3 linked regions of the Dongshaea marina genome follow. The protein of the gene in region 2 interacts with the protein of the main gene of each other region in a pairwise test. Links are inferred from orthologs where the notes say so. Each region holds a gene or a part of one and is shown on either strand. Other genes may lie near its edges. The genes, in order: DB847_RS02035, DB847_RS11975 and DB847_RS15740.

The links.
Region 1: the proteins of DB847_RS11975 (region 2) and DB847_RS02035 interact in binary tests that used the Escherichia coli proteins (3 or more experiments, as listed by UniProt). The link is inferred for Dongshaea marina from one-to-one orthologs.
Region 3: the proteins of DB847_RS11975 (region 2) and DB847_RS15740 interact in binary tests that used the Escherichia coli proteins (3 or more experiments, as listed by UniProt). The link is inferred for Dongshaea marina from one-to-one orthologs.

Annotation. Positions count from the first base shown.
Region 1 is NZ_CP028897.1:386,620-392,608, reverse strand. What follows is about bases 1,421-4,377. They hold DB847_RS02035 (BolA family protein), read right to left. Parts: upstream 3,050-4,377; coding sequence 2,792-3,049; downstream 1,421-2,791. Other genes in these bases: mlaD (outer membrane lipid asymmetry maintenance protein MlaD), read right to left, coding at 3,998-4,377; DB847_RS02025 (MlaC/ttg2D family ABC transporter substrate-binding protein), read right to left, coding at 3,323-3,985; DB847_RS02030 (STAS domain-containing protein), read right to left, coding at 3,063-3,326; murA (UDP-N-acetylglucosamine 1-carboxyvinyltransferase), read right to left, coding at 1,492-2,781. In the rest of the region: DB847_RS02050 (class I SAM-dependent methyltransferase), read right to left, coding at 1-468; DB847_RS02045 (DUF2784 domain-containing protein), read right to left, coding at 622-1,026; more of mlaD, read right to left, coding at 4,378-4,468; lipid asymmetry maintenance ABC transporter permease subunit MlaE, read right to left, coding at 4,474-5,253. UniProt on the Escherichia coli protein: Involved in cell resistance against acid stress.
Region 2 is NZ_CP028897.1:2,486,700-2,492,451, forward strand. What follows is about bases 1,113-3,832. They hold DB847_RS11975 (Grx4 family monothiol glutaredoxin), read right to left. Parts: upstream 2,779-3,832; coding sequence 2,446-2,778; downstream 1,113-2,445. Other genes in these bases: DB847_RS11965 (flagellar protein MotY), read right to left, coding at 1,113-1,493; rnt (ribonuclease T), read left to right, coding at 1,629-2,279; sodB (superoxide dismutase [Fe]), read left to right, coding at 2,995-3,576; DB847_RS11985 (MATE family efflux transporter), read right to left, coding at 3,802-3,832. Also shown: gloA (lactoylglutathione lyase), read left to right, coding at 121-528; more of DB847_RS11965, read right to left, coding at 612-1,112; more of DB847_RS11985, read right to left, coding at 3,833-5,199; DB847_RS11990 (PadR family transcriptional regulator), read right to left, coding at 5,189-5,731. UniProt on the Escherichia coli protein: Monothiol glutaredoxin involved in the biogenesis of iron-sulfur clusters.
Region 3 is NZ_CP028897.1:3,357,792-3,363,561, forward strand. The notes cover bases 1,252-3,989. They hold DB847_RS15740 (BolA family protein), read right to left. Parts: upstream 2,908-3,989; coding sequence 2,596-2,907; downstream 1,252-2,595. Other genes in these bases: DB847_RS15735 (Na(+)-translocating NADH-quinone reductase subunit A), read right to left, coding at 1,252-2,372; DB847_RS15745 (methyltransferase), read left to right, coding at 3,010-3,989. Outside these bases: more of DB847_RS15735, read right to left, coding at 1,029-1,251; more of DB847_RS15745, read left to right, coding at 3,990-4,140; DB847_RS15750 (hypothetical protein), read left to right, coding at 4,468-4,791; DB847_RS15755 (AmpG family muropeptide MFS transporter), read left to right, coding at 4,920-5,770. UniProt on the Escherichia coli protein: Transcriptional regulator that plays an important role in general stress response. Has many effects on cell morphology, cell growth and cell division. Acts by regulating the transcription of many genes, including dacA (PBP-5), dacC (PBP-6), ampC and mreB.

The sequences.
Region 1 (5,989 bases), 2.1 Mb from region 2 along the record:
GCGAGGCGAGGTTTCAAGCTCTTCGGCCGGGATCCACAGGTTTTCGCAGCGGGGGTAAACCAATCCAGCAAAGCTGCCTCCGGACTTTAGAGTCCGGGAGATCCCGGCCAAGGCTTTAGGCAGCTCGCGGATCCAGTGCAGGCAATTGAAACTCGTCACCCGATCAAATTGCTGCTCCAGATTGAGCTCGGTTGCATCCTGATGCTGAAAACTTAGCGATGAAATATCGCGCCATTGCTGGCGGGCAAAGTCGATCATCTCCCGGGTGCGATCAACCCCGACAACCAGGCCTTGATCAGCCCTTAATGCCAATTCATGGGTGATCCGCCCATCCCCACAGCCTACATCCAGGATGGTTTCATGCCGCTGGATATTGAAACTCTCTATCATGCCCAAGGAGAGCTCATACTGCACCAAGGCATGCTTGTTATAGTGGCTGGGTCGCCACTGACTGATCACTTCGCTCATAACGACTCCCTGTATAATTTCAGCCTGAAATTATACGCATGAACAGCATGCCATTGAATCATCCATAAGGCATTTGGATTTATCCTGCAGACGGCTCGTTTGTGCCAAAAACACAATAGCCGGTATTGATCGGCGGAAAAGATAGAGCGATTTTCAGTTAGAGTTTCTAGTTGGAGATACGATAAACCAGCTGGCAACCACCAGGCAGCCAAACATGGTATAACTGACCGTAAAAACCCACTCTGGTGCATTGTAGTAAAGCAGGTACTGCATCCAGTGCTGTATGAAAGTGCCCGAATAGGCTACCTCCCCCGCTCTTGCGCGCAGGGCCATCTCCCAGGTAGTGAGAGGGCAGATCTCACCCAGCCAGGATTGAACCACCACTATGCCGATACACAGAAGATGAGCCACTCTAAACCAGAAGTTTCTCACCCACAGCCACTGCAAAAAATAACCGAGGTAAATCAGCAACAGGCCAAAAACAATAAAGATTGCCACGGCCAGGTGTATCAGCAAAACGGCATCTGCGGCTAAGGCCAGTAATGCTTGCTCAGTCAACTCCCTTCCCCTGCATCAAGCTCTCCATCTTCTCTATTCAGTTTTACAGGAAGCTTCTCTAATGGCTAACATCCGCTCCCTCCTTCTGAATCGCAGAGGGATTTTTTTCTCCCCGTTAGCGAGCGACGAAGTGAAGCGTTGGAGATGGAAGTTGAGGGGCATGGGTGCCACGAGAGCTTAGCCGTTACAGGGATGTAACGTCTAAGCGACGCTTCAATCTGTGGGTTCACTGAGGATCAAGTGAGATCAGGGGCACCGGAGGATTGTTAAGGAGAGAGGCGTTCTCTCCTTGACCCGCCGTCGGCTACCCGACACAGATGGCGAAGCCATAAATATCTGTCCAAAGGACATACCTCCCCCAGTCCGCAGGACATTAGCTCAACGAGCTGAAACCTACCGCCAGCAAGGCAATAAAAAAGCTCCCGAGGGAGCTTTTTTATCAAACCACCAGCGAATGGAGAATCATTATTCCGCCATCGCTACTGCAGCCTCAGCCGCAGCACTCTTGATCCGCTCAATGGAGCCACCTAAGCCCCTGAGCTTCTCTTCGATATGCTCGTAGCCACGGTCGATATGATAGATGCGATCGACAATGGTCTCACCCTTGGCGATCATCCCGGCGATCACCAGGCTGGCAGAAGCGCGAAGGTCGGTCGCCATCACCTGTGCCCCGGACAGAGACTCACAATCGCGGCAGATGGCGGTGTTGCCCTGCAGCTCAATGTCCGCTCCCATCCGCACCAGCTCAGGTACATGCATGAAGCGGTTCTCGAAAATGGTCTCGGTCACCCGACCGGCGCCTTTCGCCACCGCATTGAGCAAGGTGAACTGCGCCTGCATATCGGTTGGGAAGGCGGGATAGGGTGCGGTAGTAATATCGACCGGCCGCAGGGTACGCTCATGCATATCCACCCGGATCCAGTCTTTACCCGTTTCCACCAGGGCCCCTGCCTCTTCAAGCTTGGCCAAAACCGCATCCAGCAGCTTGGGATCTGTGTCGGTACAGGTGATCCGTCCACCACTGACCGCAGCCGCTACCAGAAAGGTGCCGGTCTCGATGCGATCCGGTTGCACCCTGTGGCGTCCGCTATGCAGCTTCTCGACACCGTCAATCACCAGGGTAGCGGTTCCGGCGCCAGAGATCTTGGCTCCCAGGGCATTGAGGAAGTTGGCCAGATCAATAACCTCGGGCTCACGGGCCGCGTTCTCAATTACCGTCTGGCCATCGGCCAGCACCGCCGCCATCATCAGGTTTTCGGTGCCGGTCACACTCACAGTATCCAGGAAGATATGAGCGCCCTTGAGACGTCCATCAACCCGGGCACGAATATAGCCACCCTCAACCTCAATTCGAGCTCCCATCTGCTCCAGGCCATGGATATGCAGATTCACCGGCCGCGCACCTATGGCGCAGCCGCCCGGCAGGGAGACATCCGCCTTGCCAAAGCGAGCCACCAGCGGGCCCAGGGCCAGGATCGATGCCCGCATGGTCTTAACCAGCTCATAAGGAGCCACGTGATTATTCACCGCCCCGGTCAGAACCGTCATCTCACCGTTGCTCTTTACTTCGGCTCCCAGCAGTTCCAACAGTTTCAGGGTCGTATTCACATCCTTGAGATGAGGGACGTTACTCAGGGTGACCTCTTCATCACACAACAGGGTTCCGAACAGGATCGGCAGGGCCGCATTTTTCGCACCCGAGATCCGCACCTCGCCACGCAGTGGTGCTCCCCCGTTAATCTTAAATTTATCCATTATCCGTTTCTCAGCTCATCATCAGTAGCTTGCGATCACGCTGCCACTGTTCAGGGGTAAAGGTTTTGATGCTCAATGCATGAATTGCATTACTCGCAATATGTTCTGCCAGTGGACGATAGATCAGCTGCTGACGCTTCACCCGGCTCATCTCGGCAAACTGTGCAGAGACAGCAAATACTTCAAAATGACCATTTTCACCACGAACCATCAGCTCATCCAATGACAGTTCTTTATTTAAAATCTCTTTGATCTCATCTGGTTGCATCTTAAATATCCTATTAATCCGACTGCCTGGAAAAAAGTTCACTGACCCCATAAATTGCAGTCAGGTTATCAAACGTTTCCGGTCCACCGATCACGGTGGCGGAGCAATTACGCCGCCGCCGCTCAGCCGCCCAATGCACCAAAAATCCAACCCCGGCCGAATCCAGCTCCGTCACCTGACGAAGATCCATGGACACACACTCAGCCCATGGCTGGGACCAGAGTCCGGGAATCGCTTCCCGGGTTAAAATCGCCGGAAGCTCAATCCTGTCCGTCATGCCGAAGCCTTGCTATCAGAAGCTTTACCGTTCGCCAGGGCCTTTTGCCGCTCAACCAGAGTCTTGGTCACCGCCACAATTCCCTTCTCACGCAACAGAGGCGCCAGCTCAGATTTCTGGGTGGTCAGCAGGCTGATGCCTCCCTCAGCCACCATGTCAAAGGCCTTCCACTGACCGGTGCGCTTGTTTTTACGCAGGGTAAACTGCAGCTCGATCGGCGCCTGATCGCCCTGATGTACCTCGACCTCAACCATGGCGATTTTGCCGTTATTCGGCTGCTTGGGCTCAAGCACCTTCACCGTCTGATTGGAGTAATACTTACTCAGAGCGTTCGCATAGGTCTCGATGATGTAATCTCTGAAGGCATTGGCAAAGTTTTCGCGCTCATCCTTGGTGGTACCCCGCAGCTGGGCACCCACCACAAAATAGGCGGCATACTTGTAATCCACGTAGGGCATCAGATCGTTACGGATGATGGTGCGTAGCACACCAACATTGTTTTTGATCTTATCCTGGTGCTGATCGATATCCTGGAACGTTTTATCGGCCGCAACCTTGATCACCTGATAGGGGGTCGCCGGGTAAGTTTCAGCCTGGGCCGGTGCCAGCATGCAAAATGCCAGCAATAGAGTCATCCCCTGAATAAGTCGCTTTATCATGATTATGCTTCCTTATTTCTTGTTACTGGAATAGAGGAACTTGCCGATGAGATCCTCCAGAACCAGCGCCGATTTGGTATCCCCAATGGTGCCGCCAGGCTTAAGCATGCCGACCCCCATATCTTCGTCAACAAATCCCGGTGTCAGCCCAATATACTGCTCTCCCAGAAGACCTGCCGTCAGAATCGAAGCACTGCTGCTCTCTGCGAAGTGGTACTTATCATTGATCATCATCTCGACTCTGGGCTCAAAGCTCTTGGGGCTCAGGCTAATGGTGGCCACCCGGCCAACCACCACACCACCAACCTTGACCGGGGCCCGCACCTTGAGGCTGCCGATATTATTAAACTTGGCATACAGGGGGTAGCTGTGATTATTGTTGCCGAACTCGACCCCGGCAACCCGCATTGCCAGGATCAACACAGCGATCACCCCGGCGATCATAAAACAGCCAACTCCAAACTCAATCTTACTGAATTTCATTCATCTCACCCGAACATGATCGCTGTTAAAACAAAGTCCAAACCAAGCACCGCCAGTGACGCCGTCACCACGGTACGTGTCGTTGCATCACTGATCCCAGCCGATGTAGGCTGAGCATCATAACCATTAAACAGGGCTATCCAAACCACCACGATGGCAAACACCACGCTCTTCACAAAGCCCTGGACTATGTCCTCGTGCCAATCCACCGCCGCCTGCATCGCCGACCAGAAACTACCATTATCAACCCCGAGCCAATCGACACCGACCAGCTGAGCCCCCCAGATCCCGACCACGGAGAACATGAAGGCCAGGATCGGCATGCTGTATACACCCGCCCAGAAACGAGGCGAGATCACCCGCCTGAGGGGATCCACCGCCATCATCTCCAGCGAGGAGAGCTGTTCGGTGGTTTTCATCAGGCCAATCTCAGCCGTCAGGGCCGAGCCAGCACGACCGGCAAACAGCAGGGCGGTCACCACAGGGCCCAGCTCACGCAGCAAAGACAGGGCAACCATGGGCCCCAGACTCTGCTCAGCGCCATATTTAACCAATACATTGTAACCCTGCAGCCCCAGAACCATTCCGATAAACAGCCCCGAAACCAGGGTGATCGCAACCGAGCGAACCCCGATGGCGTAAATCTGCTGAATCAACAGCGGAAAATGTTTCGCCGGCTCGGGTTTTCCAAGCAGCGCATGCCAAAGCATGAATCCGCTACGACCAAAGGCTGTAATCCGGCGAACTCCGATACGCCCCCAGCCGGTAATAAATCTGACAACCATCTAAAGATCCTCTAACAGGGGCCTGGCCGGATACTGAAAAGGTACCGGTCCATCCGGAAGTCCCTGGATAAACTGCTCGACCTCGGGAACATCTTGCATCTGCCTGAGCTCCTCAGGTGTTCCTCGTCCAACCACCCGCTGATTGGCGATGATATAAACCTCATCGGCGATGCTCATCACCTCGGGAACATCATGGGATACCACAACCGAGGTCAGCCCCAACGACTCATTAAGTTCCTTGATGAGCTTGATCAACACCCCATGGTGATCGGATCCTGCCCCACAAAAGGCTCGTCATACATGATGAGATCCGGATCCAGCGCCATGGAGCGAGCCAGCGCAGCCCGCCGCGCCATGCCCCCGGAGAGCTCCGATGGCATCAACTCGGCGGCTCCCCTAAGCCCGACCGCCTCAAGTTTCATCATCACCAGGGTTCGGATCAATGGCTCGGGCAGCTTGGTATGCTCACGCAGTGGAAAAGCAACATTTTCGTACACCGTCATCGCCGTGAACAGGGCGCCACTTTGGAACAGCATACTCATCCTCTTGCGGATCTCAAAAAGTGGTCCACGTCTCAGGCTTGGTATGTTCACGCCATCAAACAGGATCTTCCCTTGCTCAGGCCTTAACTGCCCCCCGATCAATCGAAGCAGAGTTGTCTTACCGATCCCGCTGGGCCCCATGATCGCGGTGATCTTGCCACGCGCAATCTGGATATCGAGATCGCGAAACAACG
Region 2 (5,752 bases):
TTTAATATATCAGAATAATCCGGGGTCATATGAGTAGTTTTTTTAGCGCTATCATCTTTAGTCCTCAGGTATTTTTTGATAGCTTAGCAAGCACAACTTTATGAAAGACCTGAGAACATCATGAGAATATTGCACACCATGCTACGCGTTGGCGATCTGGACAGATCCATTCATTTCTATACCGAGCTTCTCGGCATGAAGCTGCTTCGAAAAAATGATAATGAATCCTATCGATACACTCTTGCCTTTGTCGGTTATGGAGATGAATCATCTGAAGCTGTCCTGGAGCTCACCTATAACTGGGATCAGGACAAGTACGATCTGGGGACGGCCTACGGACACATAGCAATAGAGTCTGAAGATATTTACCAACAGTGTGAGCAGATCAAGGAGGCCGGAGGCAAGATAACCCGCGAGCCCGGGCCGGTACTTGGCGGCAGCACAGTGATCGCATTTGTCGAAGATCCCGACGGCTATAAGATTGAGCTCATTGCCAAAAAAGATGCGGCGCAGGGATTGGGTAGCTAGAACCTTTGTCAGATAAGCCCCTCATCATCTCGATGGATCAAAAAAGGCCACAGTGGTGGCCTTTTGGATTTAAATTTGCCTGGTTAGATCAGGGTATCGGCCTCGATTGAGATCACAACACGACGGTTCTTCGCCCGATCCAGCACATTATCATTGGGGGCGATGTGATGCTTCTCACCATACCCATGCACCTTGATCTTACTGGCATCCACCCCATTGTTTACAAAAAAGTTTTTGACCGACTCGGCACGCTTTTTAGAAAGTTTAAGGTTAAGGTGCCGACCGCCGTAGCTGTCACTATAGCCACTGACCAGCATCACCCGAATATTCGGCGCAGCCTGAAGGTAATCACCGATCATCTGTAGTCGTTGTGCCGAATGTGGAGTGAGCTGGGCGCTATTTTTTCGATAATTGAGCACAGTAAATTGAATGTCTTTGAAAGAATAAGGAAGGAGCCTCGACACACAATCTAAAAATGCATTGTACTTAGTGTGAAAGCGCACCGAAGACAGCGAAACTTCGCTCCACTGCTCCGAGCGATACCAGTCACGGAATACAAACGAGGGATAGAGACCCGAATCCAGCGCTTCAAGCATCTGCCAGGAGGCCTCTCCGGAGACAGAGCCATCGAACTGCCGGTAGAAATTGATGGTTGCAAAGCGCTCTCCCGGGTCGCCCGGACGCCAACTGGGCGGCGAGGCTCTGAGAAGGGCCGTTTGACTTTGGGGGTGTTGACGTTTACCGACTAGTTTGAAGGAGAGATTTATCTTTTTGTTCGCCTCGCTGACAAATACCCCCTTGCCCCAGCGCGGGATCGGATGCTCCAGCTGGCAACGAAGCGCGGTATCTGAACTCAGACGCCATTGCGAATTCTCTATGGGAGCGCTGTACTGACGGTATTGGGCCCCGGCACTACAGGATAACAACACTCCCGCAGCAAAGGCTGCAACAGGGATCGGTTTCAAAACGGCTCTCCGGTGACGGACGTATCACACTCTAGATCGGCTGCCATCAATGTAACTTTAGCCTGAATTGAGGATTTTAGCTTGTCTTCAATTTCTGAGATAATGCTCGCTTCGACAGCCTTTAATGAAGAGTTTATGAATCAGACAATAGAGCCAAGCCATCTCCTCAAGGAACGCTTTCGTGGTTATTTTCCCGTGGTTATCGATGTTGAAACAGCAGGTTTTAACGCATCGACCGATGCGCTGCTGGAGATCGCCGCGACAACGCTGAAGATGGATGAGTCTGGCCGACTGATGATAGATGAAACCGTTCATCATCACGTGGCCCCTTTTGAGGGAGCCAACCTGGAAAAATCAGCCCTTGAGTTTACCGGTATCGACCCCTATAACCCCCTGCGCGGCGCTGTAACCGAGAAAGAAGCTCTGAGTGGGATCTATAAGGTAGTCAGGAAAAAATTAAAACTTAGTGGCTGCCATCGGGCGGTGATGGTCGCCCACAATGCATCCTTTGATCATGGCTTTGTGATGGCGGCCTCTCAACGAGCCGGGATAAAACGAAACCCCTTCCACCCTTTTGCAACCTTTGATACGGCGGCCCTGTCAGGTTTAGCCTTAGGGCAAACCGTGCTGGCGAAAGCATGCCGGACCGCGGCCATCGAGTTTGATAATAAAGAGGCGCACTCTGCACTCTATGATACGGAAAAAACCGCCGAGCTCTTTTGCTGGATCGTCAATCGCTGGAAATCTTTGGGGGGCTGGCCCGTCGTAGCCGACCACCAGGAATAACCATTCCCCAGAAAAAAGCCCTCGATAACGAGGGCTTTTATTTAGGTTCAGTTAACGTTCCAAATATTGAATCATCAAACATCAAACATCAAACATCAAACATCAAACATCAAACATCAACAGAGCCTGGCTCCCTTAACTGGTAGCTGCTAACGGCTCTGGAGCATTAACTCTCCTGAGGATGCTTCTGAGCAGTTTCGTTGAGCAGGGTCTGCAGCTCACCCTGTTGGAACATCTCAATAATGATGTCACAGCCACCGACCAGCTCCCCTTCAACCCATAACTGGGGGAAGGTTGGCCATTCGGCATATTTTGGTAGTTCGGCCCGGATATCAGGATGCTGAAGAATATCAACATAAGCGAAAGGATGGTTACAGGACATGATCGCCTGAACGGCCTGGGCAGAGAATCCACAGCTTGGAAACTTGGGCGAACCTTTCATATACAGGATGACAGGGTTTTCGCCGATCTGTTGTTTAATCTTTTCGATAGTATCCATTGATTTCCTCACCGCAGCAGTATCATAGCTTAGGTTGTATAGATTGATTAAAATTGATCCAGATCATTGCCTGAATCGGAAAAATATTGTAACGCAGTTTGGGTTCTTGATACAATGCCACGGCACGTTAACACGACTCTAATAATCTACAACTGTTTGTTGTCTCAAGAAAGGGATAAATCCCTCTTTTGAGCGATTCGTACATGGAGAATAGTAATGGCGTTTGAACTTCCTGCACTGCCTTATGAAAAAACCGCTCTGGAACCACATATCTCGGCAGAAACCCTTGAATATCATCACGGTAAGCATCACAACACCTATGTGGTTAAACTCAACGGCCTGATCGAAGGCACCGAGTTTGCGGCTAAGTCTCTGGAAGAGATCGTAAAAAGCTCCAGCGGTGGCATCTTTAACAATGCCGCTCAAGTCTGGAATCACACCTTTTACTGGAACTGCCTGGCACCGAATGCTGGTGGTGAGCCTACAGGCGCCGTTGCTGATGCGATCGCGACTGCTTTTGGTTCTTTTGCAGACTTCAAGGCCAAGTTCACTGACTCCGCTGTCAATAACTTCGGCTCCGGCTGGACCTGGCTGGTGAAAAAAGCCGACGGTTCACTGGCGATCGTCAATACCAGCAATGCGGCAACCCCGCTAACCGATGGTGACACCCCACTGCTGACCGTCGATGTCTGGGAGCACGCCTACTACATCGATTATCGTAATGTTCGCCCGAACTACATGGATGGCTTCTGGGCGCTGGTCAACTGGGATTTCGTTGCGAAAAACCTGGCTGGCTAACCTCTGAATCTTTTGCGAGATACCAAAACACCTTCCCAATGGAAGGTGTTTTTTTATATGCCCAGAATAAGATTTTGTTAACTATTTCTGACATAGAGAACTCTTGTTTGAGCTTAACGCGCTCGGGGGATAAAAAAGGAGGTCGTGTTTCACATCTGTTGTTGATGTCTGATTTCACGTCTCACCAACAGGGTGTGTATCCGTCCATGGAACCCCTGTGACCAGTTAGCTCGTTATCTCTGATATCATCGGTTTCGAAGAGCTACCTGAGCCTGACAAGCGATGCCAACAACGCACCACTAACAGTAGCGTTGCGATGACAAATCCAAGCGCAAAGCCGATGCGTAACCCAACCGGGCCCTCATGGAGTCTGAAGGCAACCAGGTAGGCCATCGGCAGCGAAAAGCCCCACAGGCAGAACACCCCAATCCACATCGGAGCCTTGGAGTCATGCAGTCCCCGAAGCGCACCGGATAACAGGTTGCGCATGCCATCGATCAGCATGGCCACAGCCGCGACGGCAAATAACAGAACTGCCAGCGAGACTACGGCGGCGTTGCCCGGCTGGTGAACATCGATATAGATACCGATAAACAGATGCGGCTCATAGAGAAACAGTGCGATCACTATGGCAAAAAAACTCAGCAGCAGGATAAACCCAGCCTTGATGTAGTTTCGGATCAGCGGGTAATCTCCAGCGCCATAGGCTTCACTGATCACAACAGAGATCGCCTGAGACAGTCCAAGGGTGATCATCACCGCCAGCATGGTGTATTGGGAAACGATCTGGGTGGCAGCCAGGGCAGTGACCCCGAACAACCCCATCATGTAGGTTGAGACCGTCATCGCCCCCAGCTCGCCGCCAAACTGGATCCCGATAGGCAGTCCAATCACCAACAGTTTTTTACAATGCTCCCAGCTCGGGGCAAAGGGAGCCTTGAAGATCCCAAAGCCGCGCATCGAAGGTGAGTAGTGGATATAGAGCAACATGATGATGCAGTAAAGGATCTGCACCACCAGGGTTGCTGCAGAGATCCCGGCCAGCTTCATCGGCTCCCCTCCTCCGTAGCCCAGAATCAAAGGATAAAAGAGGATGATGATCAGTGGCAGGCGAACTGCAGATGCGATCAGGGTAATTTGTGGTCTGCCAATTCCGATAAAAAACTGTGAGATCACCAGGCCAAACAGAGTCGGAATTAAAGATAGTGCTGCATAATGAAGATAACCACGGGCCCTATCGATCAGAACCTGTGATTGACCAAAGAGCTGGAGGATCGTGTCGCCATGGTAGATCAACAGGGCGCAGGGAATTCCCAGCCCCAGTGCGACCCAAAAGCCATTTTTGACCCAGGTTCCAACCTGGTCATTACTATGCTTCTGCCCCCTGCTATGTCCCACCAGGATCCCGACAGAATATAGCGTGGTGCTGGAAACCGTCATGATGGTAATGAAGGTTGCAACCCCCAGCGAGCCTGCTGCGAGTTCCACTTTACCATAGCGGGCAACCAGCAACATTCCAACAAAGTTAGCCGCCATGTTAAGCAGTGCCATACCTATGATAGGCAATGCAAAACGGCCCAGTTTACCTGTGCTGGCCATTAAGTTGTGGTTATCAGCCGCCATTGAGCAACTCCAGAGCTTCGTCAATCCATTTGAGTTGGGCCTGGGTAAAATGGACCCCGGCCTTGAGAGTGAGATAGCGGCTTAGCCGTTCGCCTTTAAGCTCGCTCGCTTCAAGCTCTTGTTGACAACGTCGCTGAGTGCGAAGCCGTTGCTGCACCCGCAGCCGAAATACCTGAAGATGTTCTACTGTGACACTGGGATCGACATTAAAACCAAAGAAGACTTTGAGCATCAGCTCATTTCTGGGATTAAAAATAACCGGCTCCTCCAGCAACCATTCATGTAGCTGCTCACGGCCCGCGTCAGTGATCTGATATATTTTTTTGAGCCTGGAGCCCTGGGTTTTACGCTCCTCGCAACTCACCATTCCTTCACTGAGAAGCCGCTTAAGCTCTGGATAGATAGAGCTATCACTCTCATGCCAGAAATACTCTGTGGTGTTTTCCATGGTTTTCTTGATGTCATAACCGCTGGCGGCTCCCCGGCTGAGAGTTCCCAGGATTGCGTAGCGAGTGCGTTTCTCTTTTGCCATGCTGAGGGTCTGTGGATGATA
Region 3 (5,770 bases), 870 kb from region 2 along the record:
TACATCATTCCAAAGGCAAAGCCCCCAGCACCAGGTGCCAATACCAGGGCATGGCAAACATGTTATTGGTATCTGAGCCGATGAGATTAAACAGGGTTGAGCAGGCAATCATGCCGATCATCACCCCCAGGACGATGCGCCAGGAGGCGATTCCCTGGTAGATAAGGAACAGTCCGCCCAGGATCAACAGCAGGGTTGAGACCTCTCCCATGGAGCCTGGCATGTTTCCGATGAAAGCATCCCACCAGCTGATCGGCTGCTGAGTCACAGTATGCAGCAGCGCGCTGTGCCCTCCCTCCTGCCACTGGCTGAGCGCTGTAGCGCCGGAGAAGCCATCCACCGCGGTCCACACGGTTGCACCCGAGATCTGCGCCGGATAGGCGAAGAACAGGAAGGCACGCCCGGCCAATGCCGGATTGAGGAAGTTCTTACCGGTTCCGCCAAACAGCTCCTTGGCCACCACTACCCGAAGGTGATCCCAAGGGCCGCCTGCCACAGTGGTAGTTCGGGCGGAACTATCAGGGCAAACAGGATCGAGGTCACAAAGAAGCCCTCGTTGACCTCATGGCGACGCACGATGGCAAACAACACTTCCCAGAAGCCACCGACCACAAACACTGTGATATAGATGGGGAGGAAGAAAATAGCACCGATCAGCGCCATGCTTCCCCAGCCGGCTCCCGGGCCAATCTCAGCCCCCAGGGCCTGAGCCAGCGAGTAGTGCCAGTGACTGCTGATAAAGCTCGCAAGCTGCGCAGGATCCGGATACATCTGACCCAGGGCGATGACTCCCTGGTGGCCGATGTTGTACCAGCCATAGATCATCGCCGGAAAGACCGAGAGCCAAACCATAATCATGGTCCGCTTGAGATCCATGCTGTCACGCACATGGGCGTCGGCACGGGTGACCTCTCCCGGTGTATAGAGTATGGTGGCCGCCGCTTCATAGAGCGCATAAAAGCGCTCAAAGCGGCCCCCCGGCTCGAAGTGGTGCTCGAGCTTATCCAAAACCTTTTTTAAACTCATCGTCACCCCTCTCGCTCAATCTTGGTCAGACAGTCCCGCAACACAGGTCCATATTCAATTTTGCAGGGACACACAAAGGTGCACAGTGCCAGATCCTCTTCATCCAGCTCCAGGCATCCCAGGCTCTGCGCACCATCCGTATCTCCGGACAACATGTCCCGCAGCAACAGGGTTGGCAGAATATCCAGCGGCATCACCTTCTCATAGCTGCCGATAGGCACCATGGAGCGCACACTGCCCCGGGTCGAGGAGGTGAGATTAAATTTACGCCCCTTGAAAAAATGTCCAAAAAACGAGCGGGTTAGGGAGAATCGGTTAGAGCCAGGAGCGATCCAGCCGAGCAGCTCTCGTTCGCGATCTTCGGCGATGACTGAGATCTGTTGATGATAACGCCCGAGGTAAGCTTCGGCCTCTTTGGCCTGCCGGCCACACAGGACCGAGCCGGAGATCACTCGCAGCTCTCCCTCGGCCAGCTCTCCGGCGGTGAGCTCTGTAGTCGATGCTCCAAGGCGAGTCCGAACCAGCCTTGGCTGATTCACACAAGGGCCAGCCAGCGAAATAATCCGCTCAGGATTGAGCTTTCCTGTGACAAACAGCTGCCCCAGGGCGATCACATCCTGATAATTGATATACCAGGCGGTCTTGTGAGCGCTGACCGGATCGATAAAGTGGATATGGGTCCCGGGCAGGCCACTGGGGTGGGGACCGGTGAACACATGCTCCTCAACATTAGACAGAGAGCTGTGAGGCAGACTTCGTTCATCCTTACAGACATGGACTTTGCCCTCGGTCAGTCGGCTTAACACCGCAATACCGTTGATAAAGTCATCACCATGCTCCTTGATAATGAGGGAGGCATCCGCCGCCAACGGATTGGAATCCATCGCGGTGACAAAGATCGCCCTTGGGGTTGCATCAATTGCTGGAACTTTACTGTAGGGACGGGTTCTCAGAGCGGACCAGATCCCAGAGCTTTGCATCTGCGAGCGAGCCTTGCTCTCATCAAGAGAGGCCAGCTCTGCAGGGGTGTAGGAATCAAACTCTAAGCCATCATCAGACTCATCCACCTCGATCACCACGGATAACAGCGCGCGCTGTGCGCCGCGATTGATCTCCAATACCTTTCCCGAAGCGGGTGCAGTAAAAATCACTCCCGGATTTCGTTTATCTTCAAACAGGGCTTGCCCCTGCCGGACAGTCTCCCCCTCTCTGACCCGCATCGTAGGACGCATCCCTATATAATCCGAGCCAAGCACTGCCACTTTTGAAATCTTCGGACCTTCGTGAACCACCTGCTCAGGCGCTCCCGAGATCGGAAGGTTTAACCCTTTTTTGATTGTAATCATGCTCACCTATCCACTGCCATGTCGTGGAAACGGGAAGGAGAGGCGACATGAGCCATTGGGACTCCTTTCCCGCTAAATACGCTAGTGCCAGTCAAGCCGCGACCAACGCTTAAATCCAAAGTATCTTATAATATCACCGGTCACGCAAAAGCATCCATGTGAAACCAGTCACATCATCCAATATTCGTTGGCGTTATCCTCAAAAAGTATGCCACTTTAGGCATCACTGAAACTTAGATCCCACACAGGAGGGGGTTCGGGGTGCACTCCCCTGACGCAACCACTCCTCCTGGGTATAGGTGTGCATCGCCAGGGCATGGATGATCCCGGCTAGTTCATCGGCCAGGATCTGATTGACCTGCTTATGCCGAGCCAGTAGCCGTTTACCAGCAAAGGCTTCTGAGACGATGATCACCTTAAAGTGACTCTCGGCATCCGCAGGTCCCCGATGCATATGGCTCTCATTGATCACCTCCAGGTGGGAGGGTGACAGGGCCTCAGTTAACTTTTGTTCGATCTGTTGCTGCACAGACATTATGATTCTCCGAGCTTCAATTGACACAATCCCTATTTTAGCCTGATTTAAGCGCCAATCTTGGGTAAACTAGCGACCAATTTTACCCAAGCATCCTTTGTTATGAAAACTCAATTCCTCTGCGCCAGCCTGGAGCTGGATCTGTATCGCTACCCCAAACGTTCCAAAGAGACTCTGCAGGCCTGGGACTCTGCCGATGAATATCTGCTGGAGGAGCTCAGCGGTTTTGAGTTACAACAGGGGCAACCACTGCTGGTTTACAATGATCAATTCGGTGCCCTCACCTGCTCTCTCATTGCACAAAATCACCCGGTGACCCAGGTCAGTGACTCCTGTATCAGTGACAGGGCAACCCAGGCTAATCTTGCAGAAAACCAACTCCCCACAGAGTCGTTAACCCAGCAGGATCCGCTGAGCCCCCTTAAAGAGGTTGCCCTGGTGTTGTTAAAGGTTCCTAAAAACCAATCCCTTCTCGAGTGGCAACTTGCCAATTTGCAGCAGCAACTGCCAGCGGGCACCCGGATTATCGCCGCCGGTAAGGCCAAAGAGATCCACACCTCGACCCTGAAACTCTTTGAAAAGTACTTAGGATCAACCCATACATCCCTGGCCAAGAAAAAGGCGCGGCTGATTTTCAGTGAAATTGCTGAAAAAGAGCCTTTGCCCTTGCCCTCGCCTGTGGTGTGGCCCCTTGAGAAGAGCTCCTATCAGATCAGTAACTATGCCAATGTTTTTTCCCGCAACCAGCTGGATATCGGGGCGCGCTTTTTTATCTCGCACCTTCCAACCGGCTGCCAGGGCGATATCATCGATCTAGGCTGTGGCAATGGAGTAGTCGGCCTGATGGCGTTAGAGAAAAACCCCGAGGCAAAAGTTATTTTTGTGGATGAGTCAAAGCTGGCGGTTGCCTCGGCACGCTTTAATATTGAAAAAAACCGTCCCCAGGATCTGTATCGTTGTGAATTCCACGTCAATAACTGTCTTGATGATTTTGCCAAGGGAGAGGCTTCGATTGTCTTATGTAATCCCCCCTTCCATCAGCAGCAAACGATCACCGATCATATCGCCCGTCAGATGTTCCGCGATGCCCGCCAAGCCCTGGCTCGCGGGGGAGAGCTGTGGGTCATAGGAAACCGCCATCTTGGCTATCATATTCAGCTCAAAAAACTCTTCGGGAACTGCCAAAATATCGCGGGAAATAAAAAATTCTCTATCCTGAAAGCGTTACGTTAGCGATCGCACAAGCAGCTTAAAAAAAAGCGTCTACACTTGTCGGTGAGAGGTGAGCCGAACTGTGCAGTTTCCCGGTTTTTGAGGCTGTCAGGATGGCCACTTTTCATGAAAATCAGTACACCTACGCAAAATGGATCTTTGCTCGCTCGCAGTTTGAGCGGTTTTCACAAGCCTTGGTAACGAGGCGCTGTATCGAAATGGACTTCAACTCCCTGTGGCTTTAGCCCGGGGCGCGGGTGCGTTGGTTTTCTCGCTCAGGCCTTTGGTGTTCTGTTTGTCTTTACAGGCCTTGGTGATTCATCATTTGGAGCCTTTAGGAGTTTTATCATGAAAATCAACGATTATATTGAGCATCACAGCCAGCAGCTTGCCTGCTTCGTCTTTGCCTTCCTTGCCCATGAAATCGCGTTTCGCGAATTGCACAACTTTACCTGGAGTGCACTGGCTGAGTGGACACCACTTTGTGACGAGGATAAGCAGCCCGAATCGGATCAGGAGCGTGTCTTCTGGCACCTGTTGTATGAGTTACATCAATGGGATGAGGGCCAGCTATCGCAAGACAAGTGGCTTCGCTTACAACTTTGGAACTGTGCCCTGTTTCTCAATGGCCAGGGTAGCTGCCCCGCATACTGTGTTGGGACACGTCCTTAAGCCTTGAAGTACAAGGAGTTCTCCTCCAAAATGGGGAACTTTTAAGCTTAAGGATCAGAGCCATTAAGTCATTATCTCCTTCCTGGACACGCGCTGTCTTTGTTTACTTCGACAGGCGTGTCCGTTTTATGTTCGCCCTCGGCTTCTCCTCGGGACTACCGCTCCTGCTGGTGTTTGGCACCCTATCCTTCTGGCTCAGAGAAGCCGGGGTGAGTCGTTCCGAGATCGGTTTTTTCAGCTGGGTGGTGCTGGCTTACGGGTTTAAATGGGTCTGGTCTCCCCTGGTGGATCGCCTGCATCTTCCCCTGCTGACCCGGTTACTGGGACGGCGCAGGGGCTGGATGCTGCTATCGCAGCTGATGATTATTCTTGCCCTGTGCGGAATGGCCCTGAGCGATCCGACCACCCATCTGATCTGGTTTGCCCTGTGTGCCCTGCTGGTTTCCTTCTCCTCGGCGACCCAGGATATAGTGATCGATGCGTTTCGTATTGAGTCCGGATCTGAAAAACTCCAGGCGGCGATGGCTGCCGCCTATATGGCTGGGTATCGACTGGCGATGATCCTCGCCGGGGCCGGAGCCCTGGCGATTGCCGCCTGGGCCGGAAGCAATATCGGCTATAACCTCCACGGCTGGCAGGTGGCCTACTTCTGTATGGCTGGCTTTATGCTGGTCGGTGTCGTCACCACTCTCATTGCCAGGGAGCCAAAGATCGAAGAGAGGGCGATTGAGCAGGAGGAGGTATCGGTTCGTAAAGATCTCTTGGAGAAGGGCTACGGCAGGGTGAGCTCGACGGCCCTCGCCTGGCTGCATGGAGCCCTCTATGAACCCTTTGCCGACTTTTTCCGCCGCTATGGCTGGAGTGCGCTGCTGATCCTGGCCCTCATCTCAACCTACCGGATCTCCGATATCGTGATGGGAGTGATGGCCTACCCCTTCTATGTGGATATGGGCTTTACCAAGGAGCAGATCGCAACCGT